Regions from separate parts of the Bradyrhizobium sp. SZCCHNS1022 genome, predicted to be linked through region 1. Evidence: predicted binding sites of a transcription regulator. Region 1 holds the regulator's gene; each other region holds the start of a gene.
What was found. The regulator HrcA, encoded in region 1, represses chaperone genes, less so after heat shock. The targets are predictions, from matches to a motif close to GTTAGCACTCNCNNNNNGNGAGTGCTAAC.
Positions count from the first base shown of each region.

Region 2: groES (co-chaperone GroES) is a predicted target of HrcA. The motif match lies at 2,081-2,109, and genes of this name have one in related genera.
Region 3: groES (co-chaperone GroES) is a predicted target of HrcA. The motif match lies at 1,665-1,693, and genes of this name have one in related genera.

Region 1 is NZ_JAUETT010000001.1:817,265-821,357, forward strand. Features, by position in the region: gene rdgB (RdgB/HAM1 family non-canonical purine NTP pyrophosphatase) at 1-94, opposite strand, end outside; gene rph (ribonuclease PH) at 91-804, opposite strand; gene hrcA (heat-inducible transcriptional repressor HrcA) at 955-2,043, shown strand; gene grpE (nucleotide exchange factor GrpE) at 2,178-2,801, shown strand; gene QX071_RS03630 (hypothetical protein) at 2,987-4,093, shown strand, end outside.
Region 2 is NZ_JAUETT010000004.1:562,591-566,683, forward strand. Features, by position in the region: gene groL (chaperonin GroEL) at 1-1,634, opposite strand, end outside; gene groES (co-chaperone GroES) at 1,724-2,038, opposite strand; gene QX071_RS25445 (usg protein) at 2,421-2,705, shown strand; gene QX071_RS25450 (cupin domain-containing protein) at 2,912-3,472, shown strand; gene QX071_RS25455 (acyltransferase family protein) at 3,622-4,093, shown strand, end outside.
Region 3 is NZ_JAUETT010000008.1:133,917-138,009, reverse strand. Features, by position in the region: gene QX071_RS32920 (protein phosphatase CheZ) at 67-846, shown strand; gene QX071_RS32915 (hypothetical protein) at 962-1,468, opposite strand; gene groES (co-chaperone GroES) at 1,793-2,089, shown strand; gene groL (chaperonin GroEL) at 2,208-3,851, shown strand; gene QX071_RS32900 (hypothetical protein) at 4,061-4,093, shown strand, end outside.

The DNA of each region.
Region 1 (4,093 bases):
GCGGCGCCAACAGCTCGCGCATCTCGGCCAGCTTGCCGGGATTGTGCGTGGCGATGACGAGGCGGCCTTCGATTTGCCGGTGCGTGTTCGTCATGCGACCGCGAGCTTTTGTAGATCGACCAGCCGGGCCACGCCCTTGCGCGCAAGCGCCATCAAGGCGAGGAACTCGGCCTCCGTGAAGGGCGTCTTCTCGGCCGTGCCCTGTACTTCGATGATGCGGCCGTCGCCAGTCATCACGAAATTGGCATCGGTCTCAGCTTCGGAATCCTCAGCATAATCGAGATCGAGCACCGGGGTTCCGTTGTAGACACCACAGGAGATCGCAGCGACATGGTCGCGCAGCACCTCGGTTTTCACCATATTGCGCGCCTTCATCCAGCTGATGCAGTCCGCGAGAGCGACCCAGGCGCCGGTGATCGATGCGGTGCGGGTGCCGCCGTCCGCCTGGAGCACGTCGCAGTCCACAGTGATCTGGCGCTCGCCGAGTGCCTCAAGGTTGATCGCGGTCCGCAGGGAGCGGCCGATCAGGCGTTGGATTTCGACCGTGCGGCCGCTCTGCTTGCCGGCCGAGGCTTCGCGCCGCGTCCGCTCCAGGGTCGCCCGCGGCAGCATGCCATATTCGGCGGTGACCCAGCCGCGGCCCTGCCCTTTCAGCCAGGGCGGCAAGCGATCCTCCAGGGTGGCAGTAACCAGCACATGGGTGTCGCCGAACTTCACTAGGCAGGACCCCTCGGCATATTTGACGACGCCACGTTCCAGGCTGACGGCGCGCAGTTCATCCGGTGCACGGCGGCTCGGCCGCATGAGAATCCTCCGAAGCAGGGTAAAATATCGGCTATGCCGAGGCCTTGTAGGGGGGGTGATCAGGACCGGCAAGGCCTTATCGTGCCCCGGACTGGCTTGCCACGGGCCTGCCGCATGGACAAATTATGGGCAATCCGGAAGGGGATAGCTGTGGCACACCACGACCCGATCAACCTGATAACACCGCCTGCCGGGCTCGCGCAGCTCAACGAGCGGTCGCGGGAGATTTTCCGGCAGATCGTCGAAAGCTATCTGGCGACCGGCGAGCCGGTCGGCTCGCGCAACCTCTCCCGCCTGATTACGGTTCCGTTGTCACCGGCCTCGGTCCGCAACGTCATGGCCGATCTCGAGCAGCTTGGCCTGATCTATGCGCCGCATACGTCCGCCGGACGGCTGCCGACTGAGCTCGGCCTGCGCTTTTTCGTCGACGCCCTGATGCAGGTGGGCGACATGACCGAAGCCGAGCGGCAATCGATCGAGGGCCAGTTGGCATCGGTCGGCCGGGCGCAATCGGTCGAGGCCGCGCTGGATGAGGCGCTGACCCGGCTCTCCGGCCTTACACGGGCGGCCGCGGTGGTCCTCACGGCCAAGTCCAATTCGCGCCTGAAGCACATCGAGTTCGTGCGGCTGGAGCCGGAACGGGCGCTGGCCGTGCTGGTGGGCGAAGATGGCCAGGTCGAGAATCGGGTCCTGACCCTGCCGCCGGGCGTTCCCTCGTCGGCTCTGACCGAGGCCTCGAACTTCCTCAATGCCCGGATCAGGGGACGGACGCTCGCCGACGCGCGGCTGGAGCTCGAGACCGCTCTGGCGCGAGATCGCGTGGAGCTTGACGAACTGGCCCAGAAGGTGATCGCCGCAGGATTTGCGAGCTGGTCCGGCGGTGACAATGATGACAGGCAGCTGATCGTTCGCGGCCATGCCAATCTCCTCGACGATCTGCACGCCCTCGAAGATCTCGAGCGCGTGCGCCAGCTGTTCGATGATCTCGAGGCCAAGCGCGGCGTGATCGATCTGCTCGGCCGGGCGGAAAATGCGGAAGGCGTCCGCATCTTCATCGGCTCCGAGAACAAGCTGTTCTCGCTGTCGGGTTCGTCGACCATCGCGGCACCTTATACCGATGCGAGGGGTCGCATCGTCGGTGTGCTCGGCGTGATCGGTCCGACGCGGCTGAATTATGCGCGGGTGATCCCGACCGTCGACTATGCCGCGCGTCTGGTCAGCCGGCTTCTGGGTGGCTGATGAGGGCAACAGCGGGGTTGCTCGACCGTGACTTCGTCGGCCAAGTCCATGCTGTGCTTGATTTTCGGCGCTCAAAGCACGATATCCCGGCCGACACACCCCCCCTTCCAGTTGATTTTGCGAGAAGTCTGTCCATGACCGATCCCGACCTGCAGAAGAACGATCCGGCGAACCCGGCGCAGGCCAACGAACCCGTCGTTTCCAGGCCTTATGTGATGCCCGACGATCCCGAGACCGGCTCTGTGGAGGCATTGGCCAAGGAGGCCGCCGAGGCCCGGGACAAGATGCTGCGGACGCTGGCGGAGATGGAAAATCTGCGCAAGCGCACGGCGCGGGAAGTTGCCGACGCGCGCATGTACGGCATCACGGGCTTTGCCCGCGATGTACTCGATATCGCGGACAATCTGCAGCGTGCGCTCGATGCGGTGCCGGCAGAAGCGCGGGCCGCAGCCGACCCCGGTCTGAAAGCGCTGATCGAAGGCGTCGAGCTGACGGAGCGCTCGCTGCACAACACGCTGGAGAAGAACGGCGTGAAGAAGCTGGATCCGTCCGGCCAGAAGTTCGATCCGAATTTTCATCAGGCGATGTACGAGGTTCCTGATCCGTCGGTACCCTCCGGCACGGTCGTTCAGGTGGTCCAGGCGGGCTATACGATCGGCGAGCGCGTGCTGCGGCCGGCCTTGGTCGGCGTATCCAAGGGCGGACCGAAGGCTGCGCCGGCGGCTGCAAACACGGATGAACCCAACAGCGCGGCTTGATTTTCCGCTCAGTGCTCGGCCGCTTTCGTCAACGATCGACGGATGACGAATGTGAAGCCACGGTGTCGTGCCGTGGCTTCCGGCTGCGTAGCGATCGCAACGCGGTCCGGATCTTCTCCGGAGCTCCTGAAACAAAGCCTTAATGGCGCTTGGCTACGGTCCCGAGAGTTGCGGGGGTGTACGCCATGGCTATGAATATCCATACCGCGCCCCGGCCGATCTGCAGGCCGGAGGTGGACCGGACCTTAGCCCTGCAATGGGGCGCGATCGTTGCGGCGTTCAGCGCAGCGATCGTGATGCGCCACATTGTGGCGGCGAGCCCCGACGTGAGCTGGCTGCTGATTGCGGGCGAGCGCTGGCTCGACGGGCAGCGGCTATATTCCGAAATCCTGGAGACGAACCCGCCCATGGCGGTCTTCGTCTATCTCCCCGGGATCCTGATTGCCCGCGCCCTTGGCTGGAATGCTGAGGACGTCGTCGATGGCCTCGTGTTCCTGGCCATCGCTCTGTCTCTCGGTCTGAGCGCTCTCATCCTGCGAAAATCGACCGTTATCGGGGCGAGACAGGGCTGGGTCCTTGCAATCACTGCCGTTCTCGTCCTGGCGGTCTTGCCGGTCCAGTCCTTTGGACAGCGCGAGCATATCGCCGTGATCGAGATGATCCCTGCGATGGCTGCTCTTGCGCTGCGCCTAAACCGCGAAACTCCGCCCGCATGGACGATCGGGATAACAGGCGTCGGCCTTGGCTTGGCACTGTGTTTCAAGCCTCATTTCGCGCCTGCAATGTTCTGCTGTCTGCTTGTGGCGGCAGCGTCTGCGAGATCGTGGCGAGTGCTCGTCGCACCGGAGAACATTGTCGCTGTCGGTGTGATCCTCGCCTACAGCGTCTGCACGATCTGGTTCTTCCCCGAATACTTCACCTTTATCGTGCCGCTGATCCGCGACGTCTACTCGATCGGACAGCCGATGGGCGCCATGTTGATGAAGCCGGCCGTCCCATTGTTGGGCCTCACCTTGATCGCGACGCTCGTGCAGAAGCGATGCAAAGCTATGACGCCGACATTGCTCCTTTTGCTGGCCGCGTCCGTCTGCTTCGGAATCGTCTATCTGTTGCAGCGTAAGGGCTGGCCATACCACGCCTATCCGATGCTGGCCTTTTCCTGGCTCGGGTTCGGCTATGCCATCTCGTTCAGCGAGGATGGCTTCGACGCCGTTCCTCGCGGGCTTCGCCCTGGCGAGCTTGCCGCATGTGGGGCTCTGTTCCTGGCCGCGATGGTGTGGTTCAATCTGGGG
Region 2 (4,093 bases), on a different contig from region 1:
TCCATGCCGCCCATGCCGCCGCCCGGAGGCATCGCGGGGCCGCCGGCGTTCTTCTTCGGCAGCTCGGCGACCATCGCTTCGGTCGTGATCAGCAGCGCAGCCACGGAGGCCGCGTTCTGGATCGCGGCGCGAACCACCTTGGTCGGGTCGATGATGCCCTTGGACACCATGTTCACGTACTCGCCGGTCTGGCTGTCGAAGCCATAGGCGTACTGCTCCTTCTCCAGGATCTTGCCGACGATGACCGAGCCGTCCTCGCCCGCGTTGATGGCGATCTGGCGGGCCGGGGCGGAGAGCGCCTTGCGGACGATCTCGATGCCGGTCTTCTGGTCGTCGTTCTTGGTGCGCAGGCCCTTGAGCTGCTCGGAAGCACGGAGCAGGGCGACGCCGCCGCCCGGCAGGATGCCTTCCTCGACAGCAGCGCGGGTCGCATGCATCGCGTCATCCACGCGATCCTTGCGCTCCTTGACCTCGACCTCGGTCGCGCCGCCGACGCGGATCACCGCGACGCCGCCTGCGAGCTTGGCCAGACGCTCCTGCAGCTTCTCACGGTCGTAGTCCGAGGTGGTCTCCTCGATCTGCGCCTTGATCTGCTGCACGCGCGCCTCGATGTCGGCCTTCTTGCCGGCGCCGTTGACGATCGTGGTGTTTTCCTTGTCGATCATCACCTTCTTGGCGCGGCCGAGCATGGAGAGGTTGACGTTCTCGAGCTTGATGCCGAGGTCTTCCGAGATCGCCTGGCCGCCGGTCAGGATCGCGATGTCCTGCAGCATGGCCTTGCGGCGATCGCCGAAGCCCGGAGCCTTGACGGCCGCGACCTTCAAGCCGCCGCGCAGGCGGTTGACGACCAGGGTGGCCAGCGCCTCGCCCTCGACGTCCTCGGCGACGATCACGAGCGGCTTGCCGGTCTGCACGACGGCTTCGAGCAGCGGCAGCAGCTCGTTCAGCGACGACAGCTTCTTCTCGTTGATCAGGATGTAGGCGTCGTCCATCTCGACGCGCATCTTGTCGGCGTTGGTGACGAAGTAGGGGGAGATGTAGCCGCGGTCGAACTGCATGCCCTCGACGACGTCGAGCTCGGTCTCCAGCGACTTGGCTTCCTCGACGGTGATGACACCCTCGTTGCCGACCTTCTTCATGGCGTCGGCGAGGAACTTGCCGATTTCGGCATCGCCGTTGGCGGAGATGGTGCCGACCTGGGCGATCTCGTCGTTCGACGTGACCTTCTTGGAGTTCTTGACGAGGTCCGCAACGACGGCCTCGACCGCGAGGTCGATACCGCGCTTCAGATCCATCGGGTTCATGCCGGCGGCAACGGCCTTGGCGCCTTCGCGCACGATGGCCTGGGCCAGCACGGTCGCGGTGGTGGTGCCGTCGCCGGCCGCGTCAGCGGACTTCGAGGCGACCTCGCGCACCATCTGCGCGCCCATGTTCTCGAACTTGTCGTCGAGCTCGATCTCCTTGGCGACGGTGACGCCGTCCTTGGTGATGCGGGGAGCGCCGAACGACTTGTCGAGGACGACGTTGCGGCCCTTCGGACCGAGCGTGACCTTCACGGCATTGGCGAGAATGTCCACGCCGCGCAGCATGCGGTCGCGAGCATCGACGCCGAACTTCACGTCTTTGGCTGACATATTGGATTTCCCTGAGTTGAAATGTCTGTCTCACCCTTTCGCGGGGCGCCCGCGGGGCGCTCCTCAGGGGTGAGCGTGCGAGCGTGGGGTTAGGCGGCCTTCTTCTTGGCGCCGGCGTCGGTCAGCACACCCATGATGTCGCTTTCCTTCATGATCAGCAGCTCCTGGCCGTCGATCTTGACTTCGGTGCCCGACCACTTGCCGAACAGCACGCGGTCACCGACCTGAACGTCGAGCGGGACCAGCTTGCCGCTCTCGTCGCGGGCGCCGGGGCCCACAGCGATGACTTCGCCCTGCGAGGGCTTTTCCTTGGCCGAGTCGGGGATGATGATGCCGCCAGCGGTCTTCTCTTCGGCGTCGATGCGCTTGACCACGACGCGGTCGTGAAGCGGACGGAAAGCCATACAGTCCTCCTAAGCTATTGAGGCAATTATCAGTTTCTGGAGATTGGCAGTCGATGCCAGCGAGTGCCAGCCCTGCCGCGCAGGACATAGGCGAGAGTTCTGGGGCCGGCAAGGGCTTGTAGCAGAAAAATTAGCAGTCAACCGCGGCGTCTGCCAGAAGGTCCCGGCATCGTTAACCGGGCCGGAACAGATCGGGAAACCCCGTATTAGCACCTGGGCTAAGTCGCTGCTAATGCAGGAAATTTCAACAACCCGTTAAACATTTAGGCTTGTGATGGATTGAGGTCATGCGTCACATTTCTCTCACGTGAGCGCATTTTCACCCGGGTGGCTCGATCCCGGTGGCCACGCCGGAATGCGCTTCCACAGAATGGAGGTTGGCATGGTGTCGAAGGTTGCCGTTTCCGAGGATTTTCGGAAACAGATCTTGGGTTACGGGCTGACGACGGCGCAGATCCTGTATCGGATGCCGGATCATCCCTCGCTGCTCCAGACCTACGTCTGGCAGAATTACGACCTGTTTCCGAAATTCCCCGCGCTGCAGGATTTCCTCAGCTTCTGGCAGAAGAAGCTCGAAGGGCCGCTGTTCTCCGTCACGGTCGCGCATTCCAAGCTGATCAAGCCGGCCGAGCTGCGCGCCGTCGACGGCGTGTTCCGGCTGCACTGAGCGGTAACCACAACCACGGTGTCATTCCGGGGCGTGCGCAGCACGAGCCCGGAATCTATACTCCCGATCGTGGTTATGGATTCCAGGCTCGGCCCTTCGGGCCGCCCCGGAATGACGACCTATCTTGGAGCGCCACTGGGCCCATCCGACGAACGGCTTGAATTGTGCTACCCTTCGCGACGCGAGGAAACAGAAGGGAGAGCACGATGGCCACCAAGAGCCGCGCGAAGAAGCCCGCATCACGCACCGCCGCGAAAGCGGCGACGCGCAAGACATCGTCCCGCAAGAGCGCCAAGACCAAAGCCAAATCCGCTGCGAGCAAACCCGGCGCACGCCGATCGCTTGCAAGCAAAGGCGCTGTTGCGCCGGTTGCGCGGCGGCCGAAGCAGAAGGTCGCCGTCAGCCATCATCGCGAGGAGGACTTCAAGGCCGACGGTCTGCGCGCTTACGCGCATTATCGCGACCTCGGCATTGCGGATGCGACCCATGGGCTCGCCCGCGCCCATGTCATCCGCCTGCTGCCGCCATGTGATCCCCGGGAAGTCGCCAAGCTGCACACGCACGACGTCGAATTCCAGATGGTCTACGTGCTCAAGGGTTGGGTGAAGAGCTATCTCGAAGGCGTCGGCGAAACGCTGATGAAAGCGGGCAGCGCCTGGACCCAGCCGCCGCGCATTCGCCACATGATCCTCGACTACTCCGATGACGTGGAGCTCTTGGAGGTAATCCTGCCGGCCGATTTCAAAACGGTCGAAATTACGGCGTGACAACACGCTGAAACAATAATTAGACATGAATCGCTGCTTCGCTTAGTCCGTGAGTTTTGAAGCGGGGGAAGCGAACGGCTGTTGTCGTGCAACACACGGGCACGCGCAGTTCTGCGTCCTTTCTTCGCGTCGCGAGGAGGGGCGAAGAGGTGACATCGTATCGCGAGGATATCGATTGGCTGCGCGCGATCGCGGTGCTCTCGGTCATCGCCTTTCATTTCGAGGCGCCGGGAATCTTCGGCGGCTTCGTCGGCGTCGATATCTTCTTCGTCATCTCCGGCTACCTGATTACCGGCATCATCCAGGGCGAGATCGCGCAAGGCCGCTTCTCCCTCGCGCGCTTTTACGAGCGGCGGGTCCGCCGGCTGCTGCCGGCGCTCTACGTCATGGTGGCGCTGAGCGCGATTCCGACGTTCCACTTTCTCCTCAGCTCCGAGCGCATGGAATTCTTCCGCTCGGCCGCGGCGGTGGTCAGCTTCACGGCGAACATCTTCTTCTGGTGGCAATCGGGCTATTTCGACCATGCGGCAGTGGAGAAGCCGCTGTTGCATACGTGGTCGCTGGGCGTGGAGGAGCAGTTCTATCTGGTGCTGCCGCTCGTCGTCTGGGGCGTCGTGCGGC
Region 3 (4,093 bases), on a different contig from region 1:
GTTGTGAACGTGATGTTAAATAGCGTTCGCTTAGAACAGACTGAAGTTGAGGACAGGGATTATCTCATGTCGGTTCGCAAGCGTTTTCGTATCGAAGAAGGAATTCTCGGCCATATGCCCGAGCCCGATTTCGCGGGCGGCGAGATTGGCCCGCAGCACAAGGAAATCATGGACGAGCTCCGCGCGATCCGCACTCAGATGGCCAATGTCATGCGCAACGGTGGCACCAGCTCGGCAAACGCCGCGATCGAAGAATCCGCAGCTCGCGAGGTCGCCGAAGCGCGCGCGCTGCTCGAGACCTACCGTGCGCAAATCGAGCAGTGCGAGAAGCTCAAGGTCGAACTCGACCTGATCCACGACGCGATCAACCGCACCAAGGGCGAGATCGCGGTACTCCATGCCAAGAGCTTCGACGGCCAGGAAATGGCCAAGGTCAATGGCGAACTCGGCGCGGTGGTCGGCGGCACCGAACAGGCGACCCAGCAGATCCTCGAAGCGGCCGAAGCGATCGACCAGGCGGCGAGCGCGCTAGCCAAGGTCGACTCGGCGGATCAGCAGCGAATCCTTTCCGAGGATATCCAGGAGCGCGTGGTCTCGATCTTCGAGGCCTGTAACTTCCAGGACCTCACCGGTCAGCGCATCAACAAGGTGATGACCACGATGAAATTCATCGAGCACCACATCGTGGTGATGATGGAGATCTGGGGCGGCGTCGACGCCATCAAGGCGCATACCCCTCCGATCGTGGACACCCGCGAGGGCGATGCGCGCCTGCTCAACGGCCCGAAGGCTGAAGGCGAGGTCGGCCATGCCTCGCAGGACGACATCGACGCCATGTTCAACTGAGCCATCGACCGCGCCGGACGGAGGGTCCGGCGTCAGGGCGAGAGACAAAACGCCGGCACAATGCCGGCGTTTTTCATTTTGATGGATGAAGACCGTCCAACGGTCGGTTCGATCGTCAGGCCCGCGGCCCACAACGGACATAGACCATGTTGCCGTAGCGGGTCGCGGCATCCTTGTCGACGAAACGGGTCACCAGCACCCGCCCGTCGAACGACAGCACCTCGCGATCCTGCTCGCCGCCGGGAGGCCCGGCCGGGCCGATATAGTTCTTGCCGCTGGATGAGCCTTTCAGCCGCAGCTCCTGCGGCGTGGCCTGATCGGCGAGATGCATCACCACGCCGCCCGAAGTGCCGGCCCCGATCGTATAGGGCTGCTTGCACTGCGCCACCGCCATCTTCTCGGTGCGCGCGCGGTCGGTGGGGTTCTGATACGAGGCGAGCCCCCACTTGCCGACCAGCTCATCGGGGCGGATCGTCGACGGGACCTCAGGTTCGACGCCGGGTTCGGGCGCGACGGGAGCCGAGGGCGATAGGCTGAAGCTGCTGCACGCGGCGAGAAAGATCGTGAGCGCTGAAGCGATTCCCAGATTGGCAACCGCCCGCGCGCACCGTGAACTCTTCATGGGATCCCCTTAGAAACAAGATCATGGCTGCCCCGTCCGGCAACCAAGCGCAAATCAGGCGTAAGGGCAACGACGTCGGATGCCGCCGTTGCCTCGCCACCATGGTTTACCCCAGGTAGCATCTTATAACAGCCTCAAGAACGGCTTAACCGGTTTGCTTGACAGGATCGGCGTCAAGCCATATTTCCCGAGCGACCTTAGCACTCGGAGGGCACGATTGCCAAAGGGGCGAGTCAGTTGGCGCCAGCTTCGCGCTAAATGTGGCCGCATTCAGATTCTTTTCCGACAGCAACCCCGTTCGAAGCGCCCGCAAAGGGAAACGTCATGGCCAAATCGAAATTTCGTCCGCTGCACGACCGCGTCGTGGTGAAGCGTATCAGCGCCGAGGAGAAGACCAAGGGCGGCATCATCATCCCCGACACCGCCAAGGAAAAGCCCTCGCAGGGCGAAGTGGTGGCTGTCGGCCCCGGCGGCCGCGATGAAAGCGGCAAGCTGGTGCCGATCGACCTCAAGGTCGGTGATCGCGTGCTGTTCGGCAAGTGGTCCGGCACCGAAGTCAAGCTCGACGGCGAGGAACTCCTGATCATGAAGGAGTCCGACATCATGGGCGTGCTGGCCTGATCCCCTTCGCGCCCCGCGCGTCCAAGCGCGACGGGGCGACAGATTTTGCAAACCTCATCAGCCACCGAAGGGCGGACACAGCCCTGGCGATGAGGTCCCACCAGAGGAACATTCAAAAATGGCAGCCAAGGACGTCAAATTCGCCGGAGACGCGCGCGATCGCATGCTGCGCGGCGTCGACATTCTCGCCAACGCCGTCAAGGTCACGCTGGGTCCGAAGGGCCGCAACGTCGTGATCGAGAAGAGCTTCGGCGCCCCCCGCATCACCAAGGACGGCGTCACCGTCGCCAAGGAAATCGAGTTGGAGGACAAGTTCGAGAACATGGGCGCGCAGATGCTGCGCGAGGTCGCCTCCAAGACCAACGACACCGCCGGTGACGGCACCACCACCGCGACCGTGCTGGCCCAGGCCATCGTGCGCGAGGGCGCCAAGGCGGTTGCCGCCGGCATGAACCCGATGGATCTCAAGCGCGGCATCGACATCGCGGTGGCCGCCGTGATCAAGGACATCGAAAAGCGCGCCAAGCCGGTCGCCTCGTCCTCCGAGGTCGCCCAGGTCGGCACCATCTCCGCCAATGGCGACGCCGCGATCGGCAAGATGATCGCCCAGGCGATGCAGAAGGTCGGCAACGAGGGCGTCATCACGGTCGAGGAGAACAAGTCGCTCGATACCGAGGTCGACATCGTCGAAGGCATGAAGTTCGACCGCGGCTATCTCTCGCCCTACTTCGTCACCAACGCCGAGAAGATGACCGCCGAGCTCGACGACGTCTACGTGCTGCTGCACGAGAAGAAGCTGTCCGGCCTGCAGGCGATGCTGCCGGTGCTCGAAGCCGTGGTGCAGTCGGGCCGTCCGCTGCTGATCATCGCCGAGGACGTCGAGGGCGAGGCGCTCGCGACCCTGGTCGTCAACCGCCTGCGCGGCGGCCTCAAGGTCGCCGCCGTCAAGGCGCCGGGCTTCGGCGATCGCCGCAAGGCCATGCTCGAGGACATCGCGATCCTGACCGGCGGTCAGCTGATCTCGGAAGACCTCGGCATGAAGCTCGAGAACGTCACCATCAAGATGCTCGGCCGCGCCAAGAAGGTCGTGATCGACAAGGAGAACACCACGATCGTCAACGGCGCCGGCAAGAAGGCCGACATCGAGGCGCGCGTCGGCCAGATCAAGACGCAGATCGAGGAGACCACCTCGGACTACGACCGCGAGAAGCTGCAGGAGCGGCTGGCCAAGCTCGCCGGCGGCGTGGCGGTGATCCGGGTCGGCGGTGCCACCGAGATCGAGGTCAAGGAGAAGAAGGACCGCGTCGAGGACGCCCTCAACGCGACCCGCGCCGCGGTGCAGGAAGGCATCGTCCCCGGCGGCGGCGTCGCGCTGCTGCGCGCCAAGAAGGCGGTCGGCCGCATCACCAACGCCAATTCGGACGTCCAGGCCGGCATCAACATCGTGCTGAAGGCGCTCGAGGCTCCGATTCGCCAGATCTCCGAGAACGCCGGCGTCGAGGGCTCCATCGTGGTCGGCAAGATCCTGGATGAGAAGTCCGAGACCTTCGGCTTCGACGCCCAGACCGAGGACTATGTCGACATGGTCGCCAAGGGCATCATCGACCCGGCCAAGGTGGTCCGCACCGCGCTGCAGGACGCCTCGTCGGTCGCCGGCCTCCTGGTCACCACCGAGGCCATGGTCGCCGAGCTGCCGAAGGAGCCGGCACCGGCCATGCCGGCCGGCGGCGGCATGGGTGGGATGGGCGGCATGGGCTTCTGAGCCTGCCCTTTCGCACCTGCCAGAGATGACGAAGGCCGCCTCCGGGCGGCCTTTTTCTTGCGAAAGATGAGTGAGGCGCGGACCAACCGTTCGGAACTTCAAATTCGCCACACGCGATTTGCTTAAGGCGGATCACGGCGGATATGTAGCGGACCTCGAAGTCGGGACATTCGGGTCATTCGATTCTTACCCAAAGCAGGATTTTCATGATGCGCGCGATTTTGCTTGCTGGTGCCGTGGTT